DNA from 3 places in the Peribacillus sp. ACCC06369 genome. Region 1 is predicted to be linked to each of the others. Evidence: a T-box and tRNA genes for the amino acid it is inferred to sense, from the RefSeq annotation. Region 1 holds a T-box; the other regions hold tRNA genes.

What was found. A T-box is a leader RNA that pairs with one kind of tRNA and senses whether it is charged. The one in region 1 lies ahead of QUF78_RS19315 (valine--tRNA ligase), so its partner is inferred to be a tRNA-Val.
Region 2: it has a tRNA-Val gene. The T-box ahead of QUF78_RS19315 (valine--tRNA ligase) is inferred to sense a tRNA for this amino acid. The anticodon was not compared.
Region 3: it has a tRNA-Val gene. The T-box ahead of QUF78_RS19315 (valine--tRNA ligase) is inferred to sense a tRNA for this amino acid. The anticodon was not compared.

Annotation. Positions count from the first base shown of each region.
Region 1 is NZ_JAUCEN010000002.1:3,797,586-3,800,833, reverse strand. It holds gene QUF78_RS19330 (LysM peptidoglycan-binding domain-containing protein) at 1-41, shown strand, start outside; gene ysxE (spore coat protein YsxE) at 189-1,259, shown strand; gene QUF78_RS19320 (hypothetical protein) at 1,316-1,507, opposite strand; T-box leader at 1,746-1,975, shown strand; gene QUF78_RS19315 (valine--tRNA ligase) at 2,020-3,248, shown strand, end outside.
Region 2 is NZ_JAUCEN010000002.1:808,105-811,352, forward strand. It holds rRNA gene QUF78_RS04685 (23S ribosomal RNA) at 1-1,187, shown strand, start outside; rRNA gene rrf (5S ribosomal RNA) at 1,307-1,422, shown strand; tRNA gene QUF78_RS04695 (tRNA-Asn) at 1,432-1,506, shown strand; tRNA gene QUF78_RS04700 (tRNA-Ser) at 1,512-1,603, shown strand; tRNA gene QUF78_RS04705 (tRNA-Glu) at 1,614-1,688, shown strand; tRNA gene QUF78_RS04710 (tRNA-Val) at 1,704-1,779, shown strand; tRNA gene QUF78_RS04715 (tRNA-Met) at 1,859-1,932, shown strand; tRNA gene QUF78_RS04720 (tRNA-Asp) at 1,938-2,013, shown strand; tRNA gene QUF78_RS04725 (tRNA-Phe) at 2,026-2,101, shown strand; tRNA gene QUF78_RS04730 (tRNA-Thr) at 2,109-2,184, shown strand; tRNA gene QUF78_RS04735 (tRNA-Tyr) at 2,201-2,284, shown strand; tRNA gene QUF78_RS04740 (tRNA-Trp) at 2,295-2,368, shown strand; tRNA gene QUF78_RS04745 (tRNA-His) at 2,386-2,461, shown strand; tRNA gene QUF78_RS04750 (tRNA-Gln) at 2,500-2,574, shown strand; tRNA gene QUF78_RS04755 (tRNA-Gly) at 2,578-2,652, shown strand; tRNA gene QUF78_RS04760 (tRNA-Cys) at 2,661-2,734, shown strand; tRNA gene QUF78_RS04765 (tRNA-Leu) at 2,743-2,823, shown strand.
Region 3 is NZ_JAUCEN010000002.1:4,820,592-4,823,839, reverse strand. It holds rRNA gene QUF78_RS24530 (23S ribosomal RNA) at 1-1,349, shown strand, start outside; rRNA gene rrf (5S ribosomal RNA) at 1,469-1,584, shown strand; tRNA gene QUF78_RS24520 (tRNA-Val) at 1,596-1,671, shown strand; tRNA gene QUF78_RS24515 (tRNA-Thr) at 1,682-1,757, shown strand; tRNA gene QUF78_RS24510 (tRNA-Lys) at 1,780-1,855, shown strand; tRNA gene QUF78_RS24505 (tRNA-Leu) at 1,864-1,945, shown strand; tRNA gene QUF78_RS24500 (tRNA-Gly) at 1,954-2,028, shown strand; tRNA gene QUF78_RS24495 (tRNA-Leu) at 2,041-2,129, shown strand; tRNA gene QUF78_RS24490 (tRNA-Arg) at 2,139-2,215, shown strand; tRNA gene QUF78_RS24485 (tRNA-Pro) at 2,226-2,302, shown strand; tRNA gene QUF78_RS24480 (tRNA-Ala) at 2,320-2,395, shown strand; tRNA gene QUF78_RS24475 (tRNA-Met) at 2,424-2,500, shown strand; tRNA gene QUF78_RS24470 (tRNA-Ile) at 2,511-2,587, shown strand; tRNA gene QUF78_RS24465 (tRNA-Ser) at 2,608-2,700, shown strand; tRNA gene QUF78_RS24460 (tRNA-Met) at 2,802-2,875, shown strand; tRNA gene QUF78_RS24455 (tRNA-Asp) at 2,882-2,957, shown strand; tRNA gene QUF78_RS24450 (tRNA-Phe) at 2,981-3,056, shown strand; tRNA gene QUF78_RS24445 (tRNA-His) at 3,073-3,148, shown strand; tRNA gene QUF78_RS24440 (tRNA-Gly) at 3,153-3,226, shown strand; tRNA gene QUF78_RS24435 (tRNA-Ile) at 3,232-3,248, shown strand, end outside.

The sequences.
Region 1 (3,248 bases):
AAGTCATATATATACCGAAGGCCGTTGTATATAAGAATTGACCAGGACAGAGAGCAGAGCATATGGTCTGCTCCTGTTTTTTACTAGGGTAAAGTTGTTGAACGGCGTTAGAGCAGCCTGATTGGCCACTGGACTTTGGTGACTATAGGAATCGGATTGAGTTTTTTTAGAGAAAGTGAGTGAGTCTCGTGAGGGAAAACGAGAATCAGCAGCCTGCTAATCGGGATCTTGACACGGAAACCGTCTTGAAGGAATATGCCATGTATGTACAATATATTGAGGATTTCGGGCGTGTAAAAAAAGTATACACTGATCGCGGTACATTTGCCTTGAAATCGATTTTACCGCATAACGGCATTGATTTTATAAAAAATGTTCAAAAACTGTACCATCGCGGCTATAACAGGATCGTTCCCATTTATCAAACGATGGATCAGCGTTACGCCGTTCTTCATAATGGACGTTTGTATTACCTGATGCCCTGGTTGAATAATGAAGGGGACGGGGAGCGCGTTGAAAAGCATAAGCAAATGTTCAGGGAGCTTGCCCGGATGCATACGCTGTCCGTTAGGGAAATACAGGTGGATCCAGAGGAACGGGAAGCCCATTATGAGCGGACGCTTGATGCCTGGAATAATGAGAAGGACTTTATGGATGAGTATATTGTCAGCTGTGAAAAGAAGTGGTATATGTCTCCAGTCGAAATGACGGTTTGTTCTTTCTACACTGATATTTCACAGGCACTGAAGTACTCGATCAAGAAGTTTGAAACTTGGTATGAAAAAACGAAGGAAAGTGAAAAGGTTCGAACCGTGGTCACGCACGGAAAGGTCTCTTTGAAGCATTTCGTTTATGACGAACGCGGATATGGCTACTTCATCAATTTTGAGAATTCGAATACGGCACCGCCTCATTTCGATTTACTGCCATTTCTCGTTAAGTCGGCCAGGACCTATCCTGTCCAATGCGATGACTGCGTCGACTGGCTATATAACTATTTTCGTTATTTTCCGTTGAAAGAAGAAGAATTGCTGCTCATGCAAAGTTATCTGGCTTTCCCTGGATCAGCTTTGGAATTAGTGAAGGGTTATTCCGATGGCAGGGGACATCGTTCAGAGCTTGATAATGTTACTCAACTGCAGCGGCAATTTTGGCTACTGAAGAATATTGAGTATATGGTGATGAAAATCGAAGAGATCGAACAGCAGAAAAAGGCGGCTGCCGAGGCTGCCAAAGAAGAGCAATCACCCCCAAGCTAAATATACATGATTGGATCATCTCCAGTCATGTATATTTTTTTGCTGTAAGGGAATAATTAAATCCATTCGAAATACAAAGACATGGCCAAGAAAATAAAGGCGATTAGCAGGAGCATATCGAAGAAAGTAGGGAAAATCAGCGTACGCAATCCTTGGAATAAGACAAAGGGGATGATGAACTGCTGGCAAACACCCCGGAATTTTTTCATCCAAGGCGGTAAAGTATAGGGGGTATATCTTCGCTTCATATTATTACCTTCCTTTTTAGGGCTTCTTATATTCTATGGGCGGGTAGTGGAAAAGGTGAAAAAACGGTCACATTCACTGTTCCTGGAGGATAAAATAAAGAAAATGGCCGGGCAGCGGGATCGAATGCATGTAATGGAATGCTTGCTAAAGAAAGAAAGCGAAAAGATGATTGACTGGAGCCCCATATTTTTTGTACTATATACTATATGCATTCAATGATTTTACATATGAATATAAATCAATGCAAAGACCGGAAATAGTAAGATGAAATGCACTTTTCAGAGAGGAAACCAATTGGTGCGAGGTTTCCAGGCAGCAGCATCCGAAGTCGTCCGCGAGCAGTTTTCGTGAAAGATCTTAAGTAGCGAAGGCCGGTGAAGAGCCGTTATCCGATTTGAGAGCCGAAAGAGATTTTTTACTTTTTCGGAAAAAAGGTGGCACCGCGAACAACTTCCTTCGTCCTTTTGTGATGATGGAAGTTTTTTTTATGCCCAAATAAGGAGGAAATGATATGGAAGAGAACCAAATTTCGATGCCGACTAAATATGATCCGCAGACGATAGAGAAAGGCCGCTACAAATGGTGGCTTGATGGGAAGTTTTTCGAAACGACGGGTGACGATAAAAAAGAACCATACACGATTGTCATCCCCCCGCCGAACGTGACTGGTAAGCTGCATCTTGGCCATGCATGGGATACGACACTTCAAGATATATTGACACGCATGAAAAGGATGCAAGGCTATGATGTTTTATGGTTGCCGGGCATGGATCATGCCGGTATCGCCACTCAAGCGAAAGTTGAACAGAAACTTCGTGCGGAAGGCGTGAGCCGTTATGACCTTGGACGTGAAAAGTTCGTGGAAGAGACATGGAAATGGAAAGAGGAATACGCGAGCCATATCCGTGAACAATGGTCAAAGCTGGGTCTTGGACTTGATTATACCCGTGAGCGCTTCACTCTTGATGAAGGGCTTTCAAAAGCAGTGCGCGAAGTGTTCGTTTCGCTTTATAAGAAGGACTTGATTTATCGCGGCGAATACATCATCAACTGGGATCCATCAACGAAAACGGCGTTATCCGATATCGAGGTTATTTACAAAGATGTACAGGGTGCATTTTACCATATGAAATATCCGTTAGTTGACGGATCAGGTGAAATTGAAATAGCCACCACCCGTCCGGAAACGATGCTTGGCGATACTGCGGTTGCTGTACATCCTGAAGATGATCGGTATAAACACTTAGTCGGCAAAAAGGTTCGCTTGCCAATTACAGGCCGAGAAATCCCGATTGTCGGTGATGACTATGTCGATATGGAATTCGGTTCAGGCGCGGTTAAAATTACTCCTGCTCATGATCCTAATGACTTCGAAATCGGGAACCGTCACGATTTGGAGCGTATCCTTGTCATGCATGAAGATGGCTCGATGAATGAAAAGGCCGGTAAATATGAAGGTATGGACCGTTTTGAATGCCGTAAACAAATCGTCAAAGACCTTCAGGAAGAGGGAGTACTCTTCAAAATCGAAGATCACCTTCACTCAGTAGGTCATTCAGAGAGAAGCGGTGCTGTTGTTGAACCATATCTATCGACTCAATGGTTCGTAAAAATGCAGCCTCTAGCTGATGCATCCGTTGATCTTCAAAAAGGATCCGATGAGGAAAAAGTTCATTTCGTACCGGATCGTTTCGAAAAAACGTATCTCCGTTGGATGGAAAATATCCGCGACTGGTGCAT
Region 2 (3,248 bases), 3.0 Mb from region 1:
GAGAAGGGGTGCTTTTTAGGGTGAATAGCCCGGAAAAGCCGCAGTGAATAGGCCCAGGCGACTGTTTAGCAAAAACACAGGTCTCTGCGAAGCCGCAAGGCGAAGTATAGGGGCTGACACCTGCCCGGTGCTGGAAGGTTAAGGGGAGAGGTTAGCGCAAGCGAAGCTTTGAACCGAAGCCCCAGTAAACGGCGGCCGTAACTATAACGGTCCTAAGGTAGCGAAATTCCTTGTCGGGTAAGTTCCGACCCGCACGAAAGGTGTAACGATCTGGGCACTGTCTCAACGAGAGACTCGGTGAAATTATAGTACCTGTGAAGATGCAGGTTACCCGCGACAGGACGGAAAGACCCCGTGGAGCTTTACTGCAGCCTGATATTGAATTTTGGTACAGCTTGTACAGGATAGGTAGGAGCCTGAGAAGCCGGAGCGCTAGCTTCGGTGGAGGCGTTGGTGGGATACTACCCTGGCTGTATTGAAATTCTAACCCGCGCCCCTTATCGGGGTGGGAGACAGTGTCAGGTGGGCAGTTTGACTGGGGCGGTCGCCTCCTAAAGAGTAACGGAGGCGCCCAAAGGTTCCCTCAGAATGGTTGGAAATCATTCGTAGAGTGTAAAGGCACAAGGGAGCTTGACTGCGAGACCTACAAGTCGAGCAGGGACGAAAGTCGGGCTTAGTGATCCGGTGGTTCCGCATGGAAGGGCCATCGCTCAACGGATAAAAGCTACCCCGGGGATAACAGGCTTATCTCCCCCAAGAGTCCACATCGACGGGGAGGTTTGGCACCTCGATGTCGGCTCATCGCATCCTGGGGCTGTAGTCGGTCCCAAGGGTTGGGCTGTTCGCCCATTAAAGCGGTACGCGAGCTGGGTTCAGAACGTCGTGAGACAGTTCGGTCCCTATCCGTCGCGGGCGCAGGAAATTTGAGAGGAGCTGTCCTTAGTACGAGAGGACCGGGATGGACGCACCGCTGGTGTACCAGTTGTCTTGCCAAAGGCATAGCTGGGTAGCTACGTGCGGACGGGATAAGTGCTGAAAGCATCTAAGCATGAAGCCCCCCTCAAGATGAGATTTCCCATGGCGCAAGCTAGTAAGATCCCTGAAAGATGATCAGGTTGATAGGTCAGAGGTGGAAGCGTGGCGACATGTGGAGCTGACTGATACTAATAGATCGAGGACTTAACCAACGCTTTTTAAAAAATGAAATACCTTCTTATTATCTAGTTTTGAAGGAATGAAAATTTCTTCTTGCATTTTTTCGAAAAGACGTTATAATAATATATGTCTTGAAAAAATGTTAACAATGTTTGGTGACGATAGCGAAGAGGTCACACCCGTTCCCATTCCGAACACGGCAGTTAAGCTCTTCAGCGCCGATGGTAGTTGGGGGTTTCCCCCTGTGAGAGTAGGACGTCGCCAAGCTTATATTGTTCCGCAGTAGCTCAGTGGTAGAGCATTCGGCTGTTAACCGAACGGTCGTAGGTTCGAGTCCTACCTGCGGAGCCATTATTGGAGAGCTGTCCGAGTGGCCGAAGGAGCACGATTGGAAATCGTGTAGACGGGTAACCCTGTCTCAAGGGTTCAAATCCCTTGCTCTCCGCCATTTTATACCTGGCCCGTTGGTCAAGCGGTTAAGACACCGCCCTTTCACGGCGGTAACACGGGTTCGAATCCCGTACGGGTCACCATTTAGATAACATATTGGAGGATTAGCTCAGCTGGGAGAGCATCTGCCTTACAAGCAGAGGGTCGGCGGTTCGATCCCGTCATCCTCCACCATTTTCAATAAGATCAGGTTGTTTCTGCATTGAAACGTTCAACACGAAAATCTGATGCATAATAGCAACATTATTAACGTCGCGGGGTGGAGCAGTCCGGTAGCTCGTCGGGCTCATAACCCGAAGGTCGCAGGTTCAAATCCTGTCCCCGCAATCTATGGTCCCGTGGTGTAGCGGTTAACATGCCTGCCTGTCACGCAGGAGATCGCGGGTTCGATTCCCGTCGGGACCGCCATTTTTATTGTTTGGCTCAGTAGCTCAGTCGGTAGAGCAAAGGACTGAAAATCCTTGTGTCGGCGGTTCGATTCCGTCCTGAGCCACCATAGTAGTGCCGGTGTAGCTCAACTGGTAGAGCAACTGACTTGTAATCAGTAGGTTGGGGGTTCAAGTCCTCTTGCCGGCACCATGTTTCATCCATATGCGGAGGGGTAGCGAAGTGGCTAAACGCGGCGGACTGTAAATCCGCTCCTTCGGGTTCGGCAGTTCGAATCTGCCCCCCTCCACCATCTTTCTAACAGGGGTATAGTTTAAAGGTAGAACAGAGGTCTCCAAAACCTCCAGTGTGGGTTCGAGTCCTACTACCCCTGCCAATTTAAATCCTATAATGGCGGTTGTGGCGAAGTGGTTAACGCACCTGATTGTGGTTCAGGCATTCGTGGGTTCGATTCCCATCAGTCGCCCCATTTTTTATTAAATCATGGTATAATGAATACAACGTTAATGGGCTATAGCCAAGCGGTAAGGCAACGGATTTTGATTCCGTCATGCGAAGGTTCGATCCCTTCTAGCCCAGCCATATGCGAAAGTAGTTCAGTGGTAGAATACAACCTTGCCAAGGTTGGGGTCGCGGGTTCGAATCCCGTCTTTCGCTCCAAAAACGTTGGCGGCATAGCCAAGCGGTAAGGCAGAGGTCTGCAAAACCTTTACCACCGGTTCGATTCCGGTTGCCGCCTCCAACATACATGCCGGTGTGGCGGAATTGGCAGACGCGCACGACTCAAAATCGTGTTCCTCTGGAGTGCCGGTTCGACCCCGGCCACCGGTATCAAATAGTCGAAATATGATTAAAGAAAAAAGGTCTCAACTTAAATGTTGAGGCCTTTTTTCTTTGTCTTTAATACTACAAAAATAATCCAGAATCGTGTGCGGCGAATCGTGTGCTTAGGAGGTCGTAATGAGAAGACGTAAAGAATTAACAGAAGATGAACTAAGAATTATTAAGAATAAGATTTCAGATGAAGAAGCATATGAAGCCTTTTTTAGGACTGCTATTTAAGAAACTTAAGACCAGCGACGATTGAATACTACAAAAATGAATTTCATGGAGCAAAGAGGATTATTAATAAGCAGCTCGTTGAATGGGTACAAAAGGACGTAGAAAGCTTAATTCTCCAGAGTAAGGAACTAATGAAAGTTACTACTATTAATACCCGATTGAGAGCTCTAAGAGCATTCTATAACTTTTTATGT
Region 3 (3,248 bases), 1.0 Mb from region 1:
AATATAGTACCGAAGTTCCTGATTCCACGCTGCCAAGAAAAGCCTCTAGTGAGATGTAAGGTGCCCGTACCGCAAACCGACACAGGTAGGCGAGGAGAGAATCCTAAGGTGTGCGAGAGAACTCTCGTTAAGGAACTCGGCAAAATGACCCCGTAACTTCGGGAGAAGGGGTGCTTTTTAGGGTGAATAGCCCGGAAAAGCCGCAGTGAATAGGCCCAGGCGACTGTTTAGCAAAAACACAGGTCTCTGCGAAGCCGCAAGGCGAAGTATAGGGGCTGACACCTGCCCGGTGCTGGAAGGTTAAGGGGAGAGGTTAGCGCAAGCGAAGCTTTGAACCGAAGCCCCAGTAAACGGCGGCCGTAACTATAACGGTCCTAAGGTAGCGAAATTCCTTGTCGGGTAAGTTCCGACCCGCACGAAAGGTGTAACGATCTGGGCACTGTCTCAACGAGAGACTCGGTGAAATTATAGTACCTGTGAAGATGCAGGTTACCCGCGACAGGACGGAAAGACCCCGTGGAGCTTTACTGCAGCCTGATATTGAATTTTGGTACAGCTTGTACAGGATAGGTAGGAGCCTGAGAAGCCGGAGCGCTAGCTTCGGTGGAGGCGTTGGTGGGATACTACCCTGGCTGTATTGAAATTCTAACCCGCGCCCCTTATCGGGGTGGGAGACAGTGTCAGGTGGGCAGTTTGACTGGGGCGGTCGCCTCCTAAAGAGTAACGGAGGCGCCCAAAGGTTCCCTCAGAATGGTTGGAAATCATTCGTAGAGTGTAAAGGCACAAGGGAGCTTGACTGCGAGACCTACAAGTCGAGCAGGGACGAAAGTCGGGCTTAGTGATCCGGTGGTTCCGCATGGAAGGGCCATCGCTCAACGGATAAAAGCTACCCCGGGGATAACAGGCTTATCTCCCCCAAGAGTCCACATCGACGGGGAGGTTTGGCACCTCGATGTCGGCTCATCGCATCCTGGGGCTGTAGTCGGTCCCAAGGGTTGGGCTGTTCGCCCATTAAAGCGGTACGCGAGCTGGGTTCAGAACGTCGTGAGACAGTTCGGTCCCTATCCGTCGCGGGCGCAGGAAATTTGAGAGGAGCTGTCCTTAGTACGAGAGGACCGGGATGGACGCACCGCTGGTGTACCAGTTGTCTTGCCAAAGGCATAGCTGGGTAGCTACGTGCGGACGGGATAAGTGCTGAAAGCATCTAAGCATGAAGCCCCCCTCAAGATGAGATTTCCCATGGCGCAAGCTAGTAAGATCCCTGAAAGATGATCAGGTTGATAGGTCAGAGGTGGAAGCGTGGCGACATGTGGAGCTGACTGATACTAATAGATCGAGGACTTAACCAACGCTTTTTAAAAAATGAAATACCTTCTTATTATCTAGTTTTGAAGGAATGAAAATTTCTTCTTGCATTTTTTCGAAAAGACGTTATAATAATATATGTCTTGAAAAAATGTTAACAATGTTTGGTGACGATAGCGAAGAGGTCACACCCGTTCCCATTCCGAACACGGCAGTTAAGCTCTTCAGCGCCGATGGTAGTTGGGGGTTTCCCCCTGTGAGAGTAGGACGTCGCCAAGCAGGTTTTATATGGAGGATTAGCTCAGCTGGGAGAGCATCTGCCTTACAAGCAGAGGGTCGGCGGTTCGATCCCGTCATCCTCCACCATTTTACACCTGCCGGTGTAGCTCAACTGGTAGAGCAACTGACTTGTAATCAGTAGGTTGGGGGTTCAAGTCCTCTTGCCGGCACCATTTTTTGAAATAGTACAAGCACGAGCCATTAGCTCAGTTGGTAGAGCATCTGACTTTTAATCAGAGGGTCGAAGGTTCGAATCCTTCATGGCTCACCATTTTATATGCGGGTGTGGCGGAATTGGCAGACGCACCAGACTTAGGATCTGGCGCCGCAAGGCGTGGGGGTTCAAGTCCCTTCACCCGCATCTTTCATGCGGAAGTAGTTCAGTGGTAGAATACAACCTTGCCAAGGTTGGGGTCGCGGGTTCGAATCCCGTCTTCCGCTCCACTTTTCGTATGTGCCGGGGTGGCGGAACTGGCAGACGCACAGGACTTAAAATCCTGCGGTAGGTGACTACCGTACCGGTTCGATTCCGGTCCTCGGCACCATCTTAATATGCGCCCGTAGCTCAATTGGATAGAGCATCTGACTACGAATCAGAAGGTTGTAGGTTCGACTCCCGCCGGGCGCACCATGTTTTATTGCGGGAAGTAGCTCAGCTTGGTAGAGCACTTGGTTTGGGACCAAGGGGTCGCAGGTTCGAATCCTGTCTTCCCGACCACGTGATTTTTAATGAATGGGGCCTTAGCTCAGCTGGGAGAGCGCCTGCCTTGCACGCAGGAGGTCAGCGGTTCGATCCCGCTAGGCTCCACCATTTTTCAATCAGATACTTATATTATATTGGCGGTGTAGCTCAGCTGGCTAGAGCGTACGGTTCATACCCGTGAGGTCGGGGGTTCGATCCCCTCCGCCGCTACCAATAAATATAAGGACCTTTAGCTCAGCTGGTTAGAGCAGACGGCTCATAACCGTCCGGTCGTAGGTTCGAGTCCTACAAGGTCCACCATATGCATTTTTTAAAGCCGTGGAGGTATACCCAAGTTCGGCTGAAGGGATCGGTCTTGAAAACCGACAGGGGAGTCAAATCCCGCGGGGGTTCGAATCCCTCTACCTCCTCCATTTTTTAAAAAGCAGCAAGTTGTTTTGAAACAACCTTACATAGAGGAAGCGAAAAAACAATATACACGAAAACTTGATGCAAATCGTTTCATTAATACCGTCGCGGGGTGGAGCAGTCCGGTAGCTCGTCGGGCTCATAACCCGAAGGTCGCAGGTTCAAATCCTGTCCCCGCAATTATTAGGTCCCGTGGTGTAGCGGTTAACATGCCTGCCTGTCACGCAGGAGATCGCGGGTTCGATTCCCGTCGGGACCGCCATTTTTTAAATTTAATACAAATGTGGCTCAGTAGCTCAGTCGGTAGAGCAAAGGACTGAAAATCCTTGTGTCGGCGGTTCGATTCCGTCCTGAGCCACCATATCTTTCATATTACGGCGGTTGTGGCGAAGTGGTTAACGCACCTGATTGTGGTTCAGGCATTCGTGGGTTCGATTCCCATCAGTCGCCCCATTTCGCGGGTGTAGTTTAGTGGTAAAACCTCAGCCTTCCAAGCTGATGATGAGGGTTCGATTCCCTTCACCCGCTCCAAATATGGGCCTATAGCTCAGCT